3 regions of the Pseudomonas sp. FG29 genome follow, and region 1 is predicted to be linked to each of the others. Evidence: riboswitches for the same ligand, from Rfam matches in the RefSeq annotation. Region 1 holds a riboswitch; each other region holds the start of a gene.
What was found. A riboswitch is a leader RNA that binds a small molecule or an ion and turns the genes downstream of it on or off. The one in region 1 is predicted to bind cobalamin.

Region 1 (4,188 bases):
CTATCCACAGGGTGATTGGATAAGTCGCTTTCTATCCTGTTGATAAAGCGCTGAAAGCCATACATAGCAAGGCTTTCAGCGCTTTGTACAGTTTCTCGCCAGGGTTCAATCACTGCCGGGACGGTAGAGGTGCCGATGCGCTGCGTCATACAGCGCAGATTCCGCGAAGGCACCTGGATCGAGTACGCGTCCGACCACGATCAGCGCCGTGCGGCGGAAGTCTTTGGCGGCGACCCTCTCTTCGATATCGGTCAGTGTGCCCAGCACCCAGTCCTGATCCGGCCAGCTCGCTCTGTGGATAACCGCGATGGGGCAGTCGGCGCCATAGTGCGGCAGCAGTTCTTCGACGATGGCCGGCAGATGGCGCACACCGAGATGGATGGCCAGGGTCGCGCGGTGCCGCGCCAGGTCATGCAGTTGCTCGCCCTCAGGCATCGGCGAAGTGGTGCCGTAGCGGGTAAGAATCACCGTCTGGGCGATGCCCGGCAGAGTCAGCTCGGATTCCAGCAACGCCGCACAGGCAGCGGTGGCGGTAACGCCGGGAATGATCTCGAAGGGAATGCCGAGCGCGCGCAGCTCGCGAATCTGCTCGCCAATGGCGCCGTACAGCGACGGGTCGCCTGAGTGCACGCGGGCCACGTCCAGGCCGCGTTCATGGGTCTCCTGCAGCAGCGTGATGATCTCGCCAAGGTTCAGCTCGGCGGTGTTCACCACCTGTTCGGCGCTGTGACCCTGCAGCACCGCCTCGGGCACCAGCGAGCCGGCGTAGAGAATCACCGGGCACGAGCGGATCAGGCGTTGTCCCTTGACGGTGATCAGTTCGGGGTCGCCGGGGCCAGCACCGATAAAGTAGACGGTCATGCAGGTTCTCTATCGAAGGAGGCCAGCGCACAGGTGGCGCTGGCACTACGGTTTTTCTCGCCGAGCAGGCAGGGCGATGTGCCCAGGCGCGCTGCCAATGCCAGGGCGCAGGGCTCGGCGACGGCAGGGCTACCGGTAGCTGCCTGGGTCAATGCACTGCCGGCGGTCATGGCTTGATAGGTGCTCAGTTGCTCGGGGGCGAAGAACACCAGCTCCAGGCCCAGATGCTCGGCCAGTTCATGCAGGCTGGCTTCGTCGCGCTTGTGGGCGATGCTGGCTAGGCCGGCGAGGTTGTCCACCGTCAGCTCATGCCGGGCCAGGCTGTGGATAAGCAGGTCGAGCAACTCGTCCAGGCTGCAGCCACGGCGACATCCCAGCCCGGCAACGACTTGTATCGCAGAAGGGTGAGCGGAGGTGGTCGGCAACATGAGTGACATTCGGGCTGAGCGGTGGCGTAGCTCATCATGACACCTGCCAGCGGTCAACCGCGATTGACCGGCCGCCGCGGCCTGCGTAGCCTTCTCGCTTTCGAGGTTCTTCCCGGCAAGCCGCCGGGAAGCTAAGAGGGAACAGGGTCGATGCCCTGGCTGCCCCCGCAACTGTAAACGGTCGTAAACCCTTCGACATACCACTGCCATCGGCGGGAAGGTGAAGGGATGCGCGTAGCGCAAGCCGTGAGCCAGGAGACCTGCCTCGATACACAGCCACATGCTCGGACGGGGTGATCCGACGCGGCCAGCACGCTCTTGCGTGCCCGCCTGCGCGTACCCGTCCGCCGAACTTAATGACGCCACGGGGCCCTCCATGAAAACCCTCGCCAAACTGCCAGTCACCATCGTCACCGGTTTTCTCGGTGCCGGCAAAACCACCCTGCTGCGCCACCTGCTGGCCAATGCCGGCGGCCGCCGTATCGCGGTGATCGTCAACGAGTTCGGCGAGCTGGGCATCGATGGCGAGATCCTCAAGCAATGTTCCATCGGCTGCAGTGAGGAGGAGGCGAATGGCCGCGTCTTCGAGCTGGCCAACGGCTGCCTGTGCTGCACCGTGCAGGAAGAGTTCTTCCCGGTGATGCGCGAGCTGGTGGCGCGTCGTGGTGACCTCGACCATATCCTTATCGAGACCAGCGGCCTGGCCCTGCCCAAGCCGTTGGTGCAGGCCTTCAACTGGCCGGAAATCCGCAATGCCTGCACGGTCGACGCGGTGATTACCGTGGTCGACAGCCCGGCAGTGATCGCTGGCACCTTCGCCGCCTTCCCCGATCAGGTGGACGAACAGCGCAAGCTCGACCCCAACCTCGACCACGAATCGCCGCTGCACGAACTGTTCGCCGACCAGCTGGCCAGCGCCGACCTGGTGATCCTCAACAAGGCCGACCTGCTCGACGTCGAGGCGCTGGCCGCCGTACGTGCCGAGGTGGCCGAAGAACTACCGCCGGCGGTCAAGGTGATCGAGGCGCACGGCGGCGAACTGCCGTTGGATGTGCTGCTGGGCCTGAACAGCGAGACCGAGCTGCATATCGACAGTCGCCGTACTCATCATGACGATGAAGACGAGGATCACGATCACGAAGAATTCGACTCGTTCCACGTGGAACTACCGGAAACAGAGGAGGCGCGCCTGCTGGCCGCGCTGAAGGACGCAGTGGCCAAGTACGGCATTCTGCGGGTTAAAGGCTTTGCGGCGATCCCTGGCAAACCCATGCGCCTGCTGGTGCAGGGCGTTGGCCAGCGCTTCGACCGCCACTTCGACCGCGCCTGGCAGGCCGACGAGCCGCGCCTGAGCCGCCTGGTGGTGATCGGCCAGCAGCTCGACCGCGCGGCTATCGAGGCCGAGCTGAAAGCGGCGCTGGCTTGATACAGAGCGTAGGGCGTACTTGATCGTAGGGCGGGCTCAGGAGCGAAGCGAACAGTCCGCCGGATAACTGAGTCCACCCTACGGCGCTAAGACCAATCGCGGCTAAAGCCCCCTCCCACAGAGCCGAATATGCACTTACTGCGCACCCAGCCCGGCGCCCAACTGCCGGCCGACAGCATCGCCGACCTTGGCCAGACGCCTGCCGAGCTGGTGCTGCTGTGCACGGGGGATTCGCATCTGTCGTTGCTGGCTGAAGCCGCCCGGCAACTGCCGGACGACTACCCCAGCCTGCGCCTGGCCAGCCCGGCGCAACTGAGCAACAACGCCTCGGTCGATTTCTACGTCGAGCAGGTGCTGCAGCATGCCAAGGTCATCCTGATCTCCGTGCATGGCGGGGTGAGTTACTGGCGCTATGGCGTCGAGCGCCTGGTGGAACTGGGCGCGCGCGGCGCTACGGTGATCATGGTGCCCGGTGACGACAAGCCCGACCCGGAGCTGAATGCGCTCGGCAACGTCAGTGGAGAAGACAGCCAGCGCCTCTGGCAGTACCTGCGCCAGGGCGGCTTGGATAATGCTCGCCAGCTATTTCGCTGCATCGGCAGCCGCTGGCTGGGCCGTGATGACAGCTGGCAGGAGCCGCAACCGCTGCCGCGTGTCGGCCTCTATCATCCGCAGCGCAGCCCGGCGGCGCTGGCTGACTGGCAGGCGCAGTGGCAACCGGATGCGCCTGTGGTGGCGCTGCTGTTCTACCGCAACCATGTGCAATCGGCGAACACCGCTTTCGTCGATACCTTTTGCCAGCACGTTGTCGCTCAGGGGCTCAACCCGCTGCCGATTGCCGTGGCCAGCCTCAAGGAACCGGCCTGCCTGGATCAGGTGCAGGCCTGGCTGGACGAGACGAGCACCGCGCTGATCATCAATACCACCGGCTTTGCCCTGTCCAATCCCGAGGCGCCGCAGGCGCGGGTGTTTCGCCGTGATATCCCGGTGCTGCAGGCCATCTGTTCGCTGGATAACCACACGCAGTGGCAGGCCAGCGCCCAAGGCCTGGGCTCGCGTGACCTGGCCATGCATGTGGTGCTGCCCGAGCTGGATGGCCGGCTGATCGGCACTGCCATCAGCTTCAAGGGCCTGGCCTGGCGCAGCGAGCGTAGCCAGAGCGATGTGGTGTGCTACCAGGCGCACGAGCCGGGTATGTCCTGCGTCGCCGAAATGGCGCGCAACTGGTGTCAGTTGGCGATCAAAAGCAACGATCAGAAGCGAATCGGCCTGATTCTGGCCAACTACCCGACCCGCGATGGTCGTATTGGTAATGGCGTGGGCCTGGATACGCCGGCCGCCGCGCTGAATATCCTGCAGGCGCTGCAACAGCAGGGCTATCCGGTGGATAACCTGCCGGAGAGCGGTACCGCACTTGTCCACAGCCTGCTCGGTGGCGTCACCAACGATCTCGATGGGCTGGATACACGGCCC
Region 2 (4,188 bases), on a different contig from region 1:
CGCCAGGGCGTGGCCAGACTGTGCGTCAGGCCACGCCCTGCTTATCAACGGAACGGCGGCTCGTCGAAGCTACGCAGCTTGCGCGAGTGCAGCGAGTCGAGCTGGCTGCGCATCAGCTCTAGGGCGGCGATGCCGATATGCAGGTGCTGGGTCACCGCGCGCTCGTAGAAGGCGCCCGCCGCACCGGGCAGCTTGATCTCGCTGTGCAGGGGTTTGTCGGACACGCACAGCAGCGTGCCGTAGGGCACCCGCAGGCGATAGCCTTGCGCAGCAATGGTGCCGCTTTCCATGTCCACCGCCACCGCGCGCGACAGGTTGATCAGCGGGCGTTCCTGGGCCCAGCGCAGTTCCCAGTTGCGATCGTCATAGGTCAGTACGGTGCCGGTGCGCAGGCGCTTCTTCAGCTCATCGCCCTGCTCGCCCGTCACCTGCTTGGCCGCCTCCTGCAGCGCCTGCTGCACTTCGGCCAGCGCCGGCAGCGGGATGTGCGGTGGCAGCACGCGGTCGAGGATGCCGTCGCGGCGCATGTAGGCGTGGGCCAGCACGTAATCGCCGATGGTCTGCGACTGACGCAGGCCGCCACAGTGGCCGATCATCAACCAGCAGTGCGGGCGCAGCACGGCCAGGTGGTCAGTGATGTTCTTGGCGTTGGACGGGCCGACGCCGATGTTCACCAGCGTCACGCCATGGCCATCTTCGGCCTGCAGGTGGTAGGCCGGCATCTGGTAGCGGTGCCAGACCACGTTCTCGATGATCGCCTGCATCTCGCCTTCGTTCATGCCGCGCTCGATCACCACATTGCCGGGCAGCACCATGCGGGTGAAACGCGAGTCGCCCACCAGCATATCCAGGCCATGGCGGATGAACTGGTCGACGTAACGGTGGTAGTTGGTCAGCAGAATCCAGGGCTGCACATGGCGCCAGTCGCTGCCGGTGTAGTGCTGGATGCGCTTGAGCGAGAAGTCGGTACGCGCCGCGTCGAACAGCGCCAGCGGCAGCGGGTCGATGTTCTCCCAGTCGTACAGGCCATCGGCGGTGCCATCGGTGGCGGCGGACAGGTCGGTGCTGGGGAACACCCGCGCCAGCTCGGCGGCAGTCACGCCACTGCCGGCCAGCTCATCGCCGCCCTCAACCACGTAAGGGTAGGGAATGTTCTGCTGGCTGCGGCCGACCTCCACCCGCACGGTAAAGTCGTTCATCAATGGGCGCAGCTGCTCCAGCAGGTATTTGCGGAAGGCCGCCGGCTGGGTCACGGTGATCGCGTAGGTGCCTGGGATCTGCACCTTGGCGTAGGCGCGCACGGTGGTCGGCACCTCGCCCTGGCACAGGTAGGTCAGGCGCAGTTCGGGGTAGCGGAACAGGCAGTGCTCGCTGGCATCCGGGCGGATGCGCTCCTTGAGGTAACGCTTGAGCGCGTGGCTCAGGGCACCGGTGGCTTCCTGGTGCAGCGCAGCAAGGCGGTCGACCGCCTCTTCAGGGGTATGGGCAACGATGAAATCATCGGAACAGGCTTTCACAGGCGTCTTCCTGGCTGAACGAACGCCCCTATCTTGCCTGTAACCTCATGGCAAAACATAGCGCGGCGACCGAACCAGTGGCCGCCGCACTTTGCATCAGACGGCTGCCTGATGCAGTCGCACGTTGAACAGCGGGCCTCGGCTGAAACGCGCCAGCGCCTTGGCACCAGCCAGCCCCCCCAGGTCGATCAGCGGCTCGACCAGAATCACGCTCATATAAGCCAGGCCGAAGCTGCCCACCGCGGCCAGGTTATCGCTGGTAAAGCCATGGCCGTAGAAGGCCCAGAAGCCGACCCAGGCAACAATGCCGCCCTGATAGGCGGTCGACAGCGCCAGCGCCTGCTTGTAGGACAGGTCGACGTAGGCGGTACCGGGCGCAACGATACGTTTGGCCAGCACACTGATGGCCCACAGCGGCACCAGCAACGTGGTGACGTTCATGCCGTACTGCGGCAGGTCGAATGGGGCGAACAACAGCCCTTGCAGCAGCAGGCCAGCGGCCAGACCGACGGCCGTGGCACCGGCGCCGAACAGCAGGAGCAAGGTGGAGCCGAGGATCAGGTGCACCTCGGAAACGCCAACCGCATGGTGCGGCAATACCTCGAAGAAGCAGAACACCAGCGCCGTGGTCAGCAGGCTGCGCAGCGCCAGGGCGGTCGCCCCGCCGTTGTCGCGGATGGCATCGCGCGCCAGTTTGGCGGTCAGCCCGAAGGCACCGACTGCGGTTGCGTAGCTGAGGAAGATCTTGGCGCCTTCGACGACACCGGGTTCGATATGCATGCAAGTTCCTTGGCCGCGCCCACCGCGCGACGAGTTGGAGGATCGATGGATTCGATGGCAGGTCTCCTGGCTCACGGCTTGGCACTTCGCCCGCCTTCCCGACCGGAGTCAGTGGCATGAGGGCATCGTTCGCCGCTTACAGTTGCGGGGGCAGCCAGGGCATTGGCGAGACTCGCCGCACCCTGTTCCCTTTTCATCCGCGTCACGTACGTGCACGCAGAACCATCGGCCGCCAGATTACTCGCCTACTGGGCTAAAAAACAGCGCGCCGGGCTGGCACGCTTGACTCATCCCTGTTGGCGCGGGGAGCACGTTTAGTACGACCAACTATCCCAAAGGGAAAAATCAGCCGCTAAAAATCCACCAACTGTTCCTTGTTAAAGATCGCTCAAGAATCAAAGCAGATTCGGCGTGCTACGCGCCAGCAACGCCTCGACGTCGACACCTCGCGGCAGAGTGCCGTAGACCCGTCCACGGCCTTCCAGGCGGCTGGCGATAAAGGCATCGGAGACGGTGGCGTTGCCTGCCTCCAGCAGCAGCTTGGCCTGCAGGGCCACGGCCATATCTTCGGTGAGTTGGCGGGCGCGGTACTGGATATCGGCGGTATCGGCAAAATCGGCTTTAAGGCGCTGGATATGCGCCTTGAGGCGGGCATCGCCGTGGCCATCGCCCAACTCATCGAACAGTGCATCGAGAACGCCCGGCTCCTTGGACAGAGCACGCAGCACGTCCAGGCATTGCACGTTGCCGGAGCCTTCCCAGATCGAGTTGACCGGCGCCTCGCGGTACAGGCGCGGCAGGATGGTTTCCTCGACGTAACCGGCACCGCCCATGCACTCGCTGGCCTCGTAGATCATTTCCGGGGCGCGCTTGCAGATCCAGTATTTGCCCACGGCGGTGACCAGGCGGGCGAACTTGTCTTCCTGCGCATCATGCTGGTGATCGAGCGCGCGGCCCATGCGCATGCAAAGCGCCAGCGCGGCTTCGCTCTCCAGCGCCAGGTCGGCGAGCACGTTCTGCATCAGTGGCTGGTCGGCGAGCCGCTTGCCGCCCACCTGACGGTGCGCGCAGTGGTGCGCGGCCTGGGTCAGGGCCTGGCGCATCAGGCTGCTGGAGCCGACCATGCAGTCGAAGCGGGTCATGGCCACCATCTCGATGATGGTCGGCACGCCGCGCCCTTCCTCGCCGAGCATCCAGGCAAAGGCGCCACGGTATTCCACCTCGCTGGAGGCGTTGGCCCAGTTGCCCAGCTTGTTCTTCAGGCGCTGGATGTAGAACTGGTTGCGCGTGCCGTCCGGACGATGACGCGGCAGCAGAAAGCACGACAGGCCCTTGTCGGTGTAGGCCAGGGTGAGGAAGGCGTCGCACATCGGCGCCGAGCAGAACCATTTGTGGCCGACCAGCTCGTAGCCCTGCCCCGGCCCGCCAAGACCGATGGCGTAGGCGCGGGTGGTGTTGGCACGCACGTCGGTGCCGCCCTGCTTCTCGGTCATGGCCATGCCGATGGTGACGCCGGTTTTCTGCTCCATCGGCAGGTTGCTCGGATCGTACTCGGTGGACAGGATCTTCGGCAGCCACTGTTCGGCCACGTTGGGCTGCAGACGAATGGCCGGCACGGCGGCAAAGGTCATGGTCAGCGGGCAGCCACTGGCGGCCTCGGCCTGGCTGTGCAGGTAGGTCAGGCCGGCACGGGCGACATGCGCGCCGGCACGCGGATCGGCCCAGGGCAACGAAGGCAGACCATGCTCGACCGCCGTGCGCATCAGTTCGTGATAGGCCGGATGGAACTCCACCAGGTCGATGCGGTTACCGTAGCGATCATGACTCTTGAACACCGGTTTGTTCTCGTTAGCGAGAAAGCCGGCCTGCATCAGCGTGCCACCGGCCAATG
Region 3 (4,188 bases), on a different contig from region 1:
TCTTGCGTTCGGTGATGTCGGTGATGAAGCCATGCCAGAGCACGCTGCCGTCGTCCTGGGGAGTCGGTCTGGCCGCGCCTTGGCACCAGGTATGGCTGCCATCGCTGCGGCAGACCCGATATTCCAGGCGCCAGGGCGTGAGGTTGCGGGTCGCGCTTTCCAGCGATCCCATGTAAAGCCCAAGATCATCCGGGTGCAGCAATTGCCGCAGGCGCTGCGGGTTGGCCTGCAACTCGGCCGGGGAGACACCGTAAATCTCCTGTGAACCGGCGCTGATGTAGGTGAACTGGCCGCTGCCATCTGCCTGGGCATGGAACTGGAAGACCATGCCGGGGATTTCATTGCTCAGTGCGCTCATCAGTTCGGCCGTCTGCTCGAGCTGCTCGGCCATGTTGCGCAGCGCGCTGATGTCGGTCGTGGTGCCGACCATGCGCAGTGCCTTGCCGCTGCGGTCGCGTTCCACCACCTTGCCACGGCTGCGCACCCAGAGGTAATGACCGTCGCGGTGACGGATGCGGTGCTCGACCTCGTAGGCTTCGGTACGTTGTTCCAGGTGGTCGATTATGGTGGCCTGAACGCGGGCGAGATCGTCCGGATGGATGCGTTTGTAGCTGTCGTGAATGTCGTCGCCGATTTCATGCTCGGCATAGCCGATCAACGCCTTCCAGCGTGGCGAGTAGTGAATGCGATCCTTGTTCAGGTCGCGATCCCAGATGCCGGTGTTACTGCCGTCGATGGCGAGCGCCATGCGTTGTTCCCGGCGCATCAGGGCTTGCTGTTCCCAGGTGATTGTCAGCAGCGTGTCGAGGCTGCTGACGATATCGCTCAGTGCCTCGCTGCCATCGGGCGTTTGCGCGCGCTCGTGGAAAAGGCACAGCAAAGCCTTGCCGGCCGCCAGCGGGAGCAGGCTCAGGGCCTGCACGGAATCTGGCGGATCCATCCCGAGCTGACGGGCGATCGCTTGCCGATCTACGAGATGTCGTGCGGTTTCGGGCCACTGCCCTGGGTGCTGGGCGGGCGTATCGGCAAGTGGCTGTCCGCTGAACGCGACGACGTGAGCCTGATGCGGAGCTTTCTCCAGCACGAGCGCCGTGGAGGCATGCGTGTGCGTACAGGCGAGCCGCAGCAGTGGCAAGCAGGCTTGCGCAAGAGGTGAATGCGACCCGTTGAAGGCAAACGTGAACAGCATTGGGACTCCACGTTCGTGAAAATGGGTGGCGCGAATAGGGGTTCAGGATTTGGTGCGAGCGGAATCTGCCGTCGCGCGCAGGCTTTGAGTTCGGTTATGGGCATTAGTTTAGGCGCGAGGGCGCATTGTGCCATTAATCCGGGTGCATGGGCGGAGACGGCGCAGCGCCGAAGATTGACGCGCAGCCCTGCCAGCCTCTACCCTGCGCGCCTTGCTTCAGGTGCCCCGCGTCGCTGTAACCGGCGACCGAGGGGTGAAACAGGGAAGCCGGTGCGCATGCCGGCGCTGCCCCCGCAACGGTAGGTGAGTCAAACGCCGCTTCAGGCCACTGTGCAAGGCACGGGAAGGCGCGGCGGGGCGCCATTGGCGTCGCTCACGAGCCCGGAGACCGGCCTGTCGCAGTTTCATGGCATCGCGGAGGGCGCTGTCCGGCTTACGCCCCGGTTCAACCGGGGCGTTCGTGTTTGCGTCTTCCGCCTGCCTGACCAGCCACCAGCGCCTGGAGACGTCGCGTGCACTCGCATGCTTCCTCACCATCGTCGCACCTTCGAATGACGGTGCCGGCGCCTGATGTACGGGAACACAGCATGAGCGAATCCGCCGAACGCGATGCCCGCCACAAGGCGCGCATGCAGCGCAAGAAAGCCCTGATCGACGAGAAGATTGCCCAGGCCCAGGATGAATATGGCCTGTTGCTGGTGCATAGCGGCAATGGCAAGGGCAAGAGCAGCAGCGCCTTCGGTATGGTCGCGCGCGCCCTCGGTCACGGCATCAAGGTTGGTGTGGTGCAGTTCATCAAGGGCGCGGCCAGCACCGGCGAAGAAACCTTCTTTCGCCGCTTCCCCGAGGAAGTCAGCTATCACGTGATGGGCGAGGGCTTCACCTGGGAAACCCAGGATCGCCAGCGCGACATCGCCAAGGCGCAGGAGGCCTGGGCCGTGGCCCGGCGCCTGCTCAGCGATGAATCCGTTGGCCTGGTGGTGCTGGATGAGCTGAACATCGCCCTCAAGCACGGCTATCTCGAACTGGACGCGGTGCTGGCCGATATCGAGGCTCGGCCACTGCTGCAGCACGTGGTGGTGACCGGCCGGGGCGCCTTGCCGGGGATGATCGAGGCGGCCGATACGGTTACCGAGATGAGCCTGGTCAAGCATGCCTTCAAATCCGGGGTGAAGGCGCAAAAGGGCATCGAATTCTGATGACGACACGTCACTGCCCGGCGCTGCTGATCGCCGCGCCGGCGTCCGGCCAGGGCAAGACCACCGTTACCGCAGCGCTGGCGCGCCTGCACACCCGGCAGGGGCGCAAGGTGCGGGTGTTCAAATGCGGCCCGGACTTTCTCGACCCGATGATCCACGCCCGTGCCAGCGGCGCGCCGGTGTATCAGCTCGACCTGGCCATGGTCGGCGAGGCGGAGAGCCGTCGTCTGCTGTGGCAGGCCGCTGGCGAGGCCGATCTGATTCTGATCGAAGGGGTGATGGGCCTGTTCGACGGCAAACCCTCGGCCGCCGACTTGGCGCGCCACTTCGGTGTGCCGGTGCTGGGGGTTATCGATGGTGCGGCGATGGCGCAGACCTTCGGTGCGCTGGCCCATGGCCTGGCCACCTTCCAGCCGGATCTGCCCTTTGCCGGGGTGCTCGGCAACCGCGTTGCTAGTAGCCGCCATGGCGATATCCTGCGGGATGCCCTGCCGCCTAGCATTCGCTGGTTCGGCGCCTTGCCGCGCAGCGCCGCAGTGGAGTTGCCCAGCCGCCATCTGGGCCTGGTGCAGGCGGGCGAGTTGACGGATCTGGATGCGCGCCTGGACGCTGCTGCCGATGCACTGGCTGCCAGTGCTGATGTCGATCTGCCGCCGGCGGTAAGTTTTGCCGCGCCGCAGATCGACGAGCCTGCGCCCCTGTTGAACGGTGTGCGCATCGGCGTGGCGCGCGATGCCGCGTTCGCCTTCCTGTATCAGGCCAACCTCGACCTGCTGCAGGCGCTCGGCGCCGAGCTGTGCTACTTCTCGCCGCTGGCCGATAGCGAGCTGCCCGAGGTGGACAGCCTTTACCTGCCCGGCGGCTATCCCGAGCTGTACCTGGCCGAGCTGGAAGCCAATCAGGCCATGGCGGCGGCGATCCATGCCCATCATCAGGCCGGCAAGCCGTTGCTCGCCGAATGTGGCGGCATGCTCTATCTGCTGGACGAGTTACGGGACAAACAAGGAGCCAGCGGGCGCATGCTCGGTCTGCTGGTCGGCAGCGCCGCCTTGCAACCGCGCCTGACCGCGCTGGCTCTGCAGGCGGTGACGCTGCCGGAAGGCGAGCTGCGCGGGCATAGCTACCATCATTCGCGCCTGGACAGCCCGCTCGAACCGCTGGCGCTCGGTCGCTGCCCGAACGGCAAGCCGGTGGCCGAAGCGGTCTATCGTCTCGGCCGGCTGACCGCCAGCTACATCCACTTCTATTTACCGTCCAACCCGGAGGCGGCCGCCGCGCTGCTGCGCCCATGAGCGAGCACGCGTTCAGCCCCGAGGAGCGCGCGGCGGTGTACCGCGCCATCGCCGAGCGTCGCGATATGCGTCATTTCGCCGGTGGCGAGGTGCCGCCCGAGGTTCTGGCGCGTCTGCTCGAAGCGGCGCACCACGCGCCCAGCGTTGGGTTGATGCAGCCCTGGCGCTTTTTGCGTATCAGCGATCCGCAACTGCGTGAGGCGGCTCATGCGTTGGTGGAGGCCGAGCGGGTGCGTACCGCCGAAGCCCTGGGCGAGCGCAGCGACGCGTTCATGCGCCTGAAGGTCGAGGGTATTCGTGACTGCGCCGAGCTGCTGGCCGTGGCGCTGATGGACGGGCGCGAAGCGCATATCTTCGGCCGACGCACGCTGCCGGAAATGGATATGGCCTCGGTCGCCTGCGCCATTCAGAATCTGTGGCTGGCCGCGCGTGCCGAAGGGCTGGGGCTGGGCTGGGTGTCGTTGTTCGACCCAGAGGCGCTGGCCGAGTTGCTGGGCATGCCGGCAGG

Region 2: it holds a riboswitch for cobalamin, as region 1 does, so the genes downstream of both, ACODS1_RS12150 (energy-coupling factor ABC transporter permease) here and cobW (cobalamin biosynthesis protein CobW) in region 1, are expected to answer to the same signal.
Region 3: it holds a riboswitch for cobalamin, as region 1 does, so the genes downstream of both, cobO (cob(I)yrinic acid a,c-diamide adenosyltransferase) here and cobW (cobalamin biosynthesis protein CobW) in region 1, are expected to answer to the same signal.

Annotation. Positions count from the first base shown of each region.
Region 1 covers NZ_JBMDJU010000005.1:53,888-58,075, reverse strand. The annotation lists gene cobM (precorrin-4 C(11)-methyltransferase) at 106-861, opposite strand; gene ACODS1_RS08025 (cobalamin biosynthesis protein) at 858-1,289, opposite strand; cobalamin riboswitch at 1,376-1,571, shown strand; gene cobW (cobalamin biosynthesis protein CobW) at 1,666-2,715, shown strand; gene cobN (cobaltochelatase subunit CobN) at 2,845-4,188, shown strand, end outside.
Region 2 covers NZ_JBMDJU010000009.1:125,428-129,615, reverse strand. The annotation lists gene amn (AMP nucleosidase) at 45-1,517, opposite strand; gene ACODS1_RS12150 (energy-coupling factor ABC transporter permease) at 1,614-2,297, opposite strand; cobalamin riboswitch at 2,337-2,539, opposite strand; gene ACODS1_RS12145 (acyl-CoA dehydrogenase family protein) at 2,693-4,188, opposite strand, start outside.
Region 3 covers NZ_JBMDJU010000014.1:23,592-27,779, forward strand. The annotation lists gene ACODS1_RS15245 (sensor domain-containing diguanylate cyclase) at 1-922, opposite strand, end outside; cobalamin riboswitch at 1,391-1,600, shown strand; gene cobO (cob(I)yrinic acid a,c-diamide adenosyltransferase) at 1,777-2,388, shown strand; gene ACODS1_RS15255 (cobyrinic acid a,c-diamide synthase CobB) at 2,388-3,680, shown strand; gene bluB (5,6-dimethylbenzimidazole synthase) at 3,677-4,188, shown strand, end outside.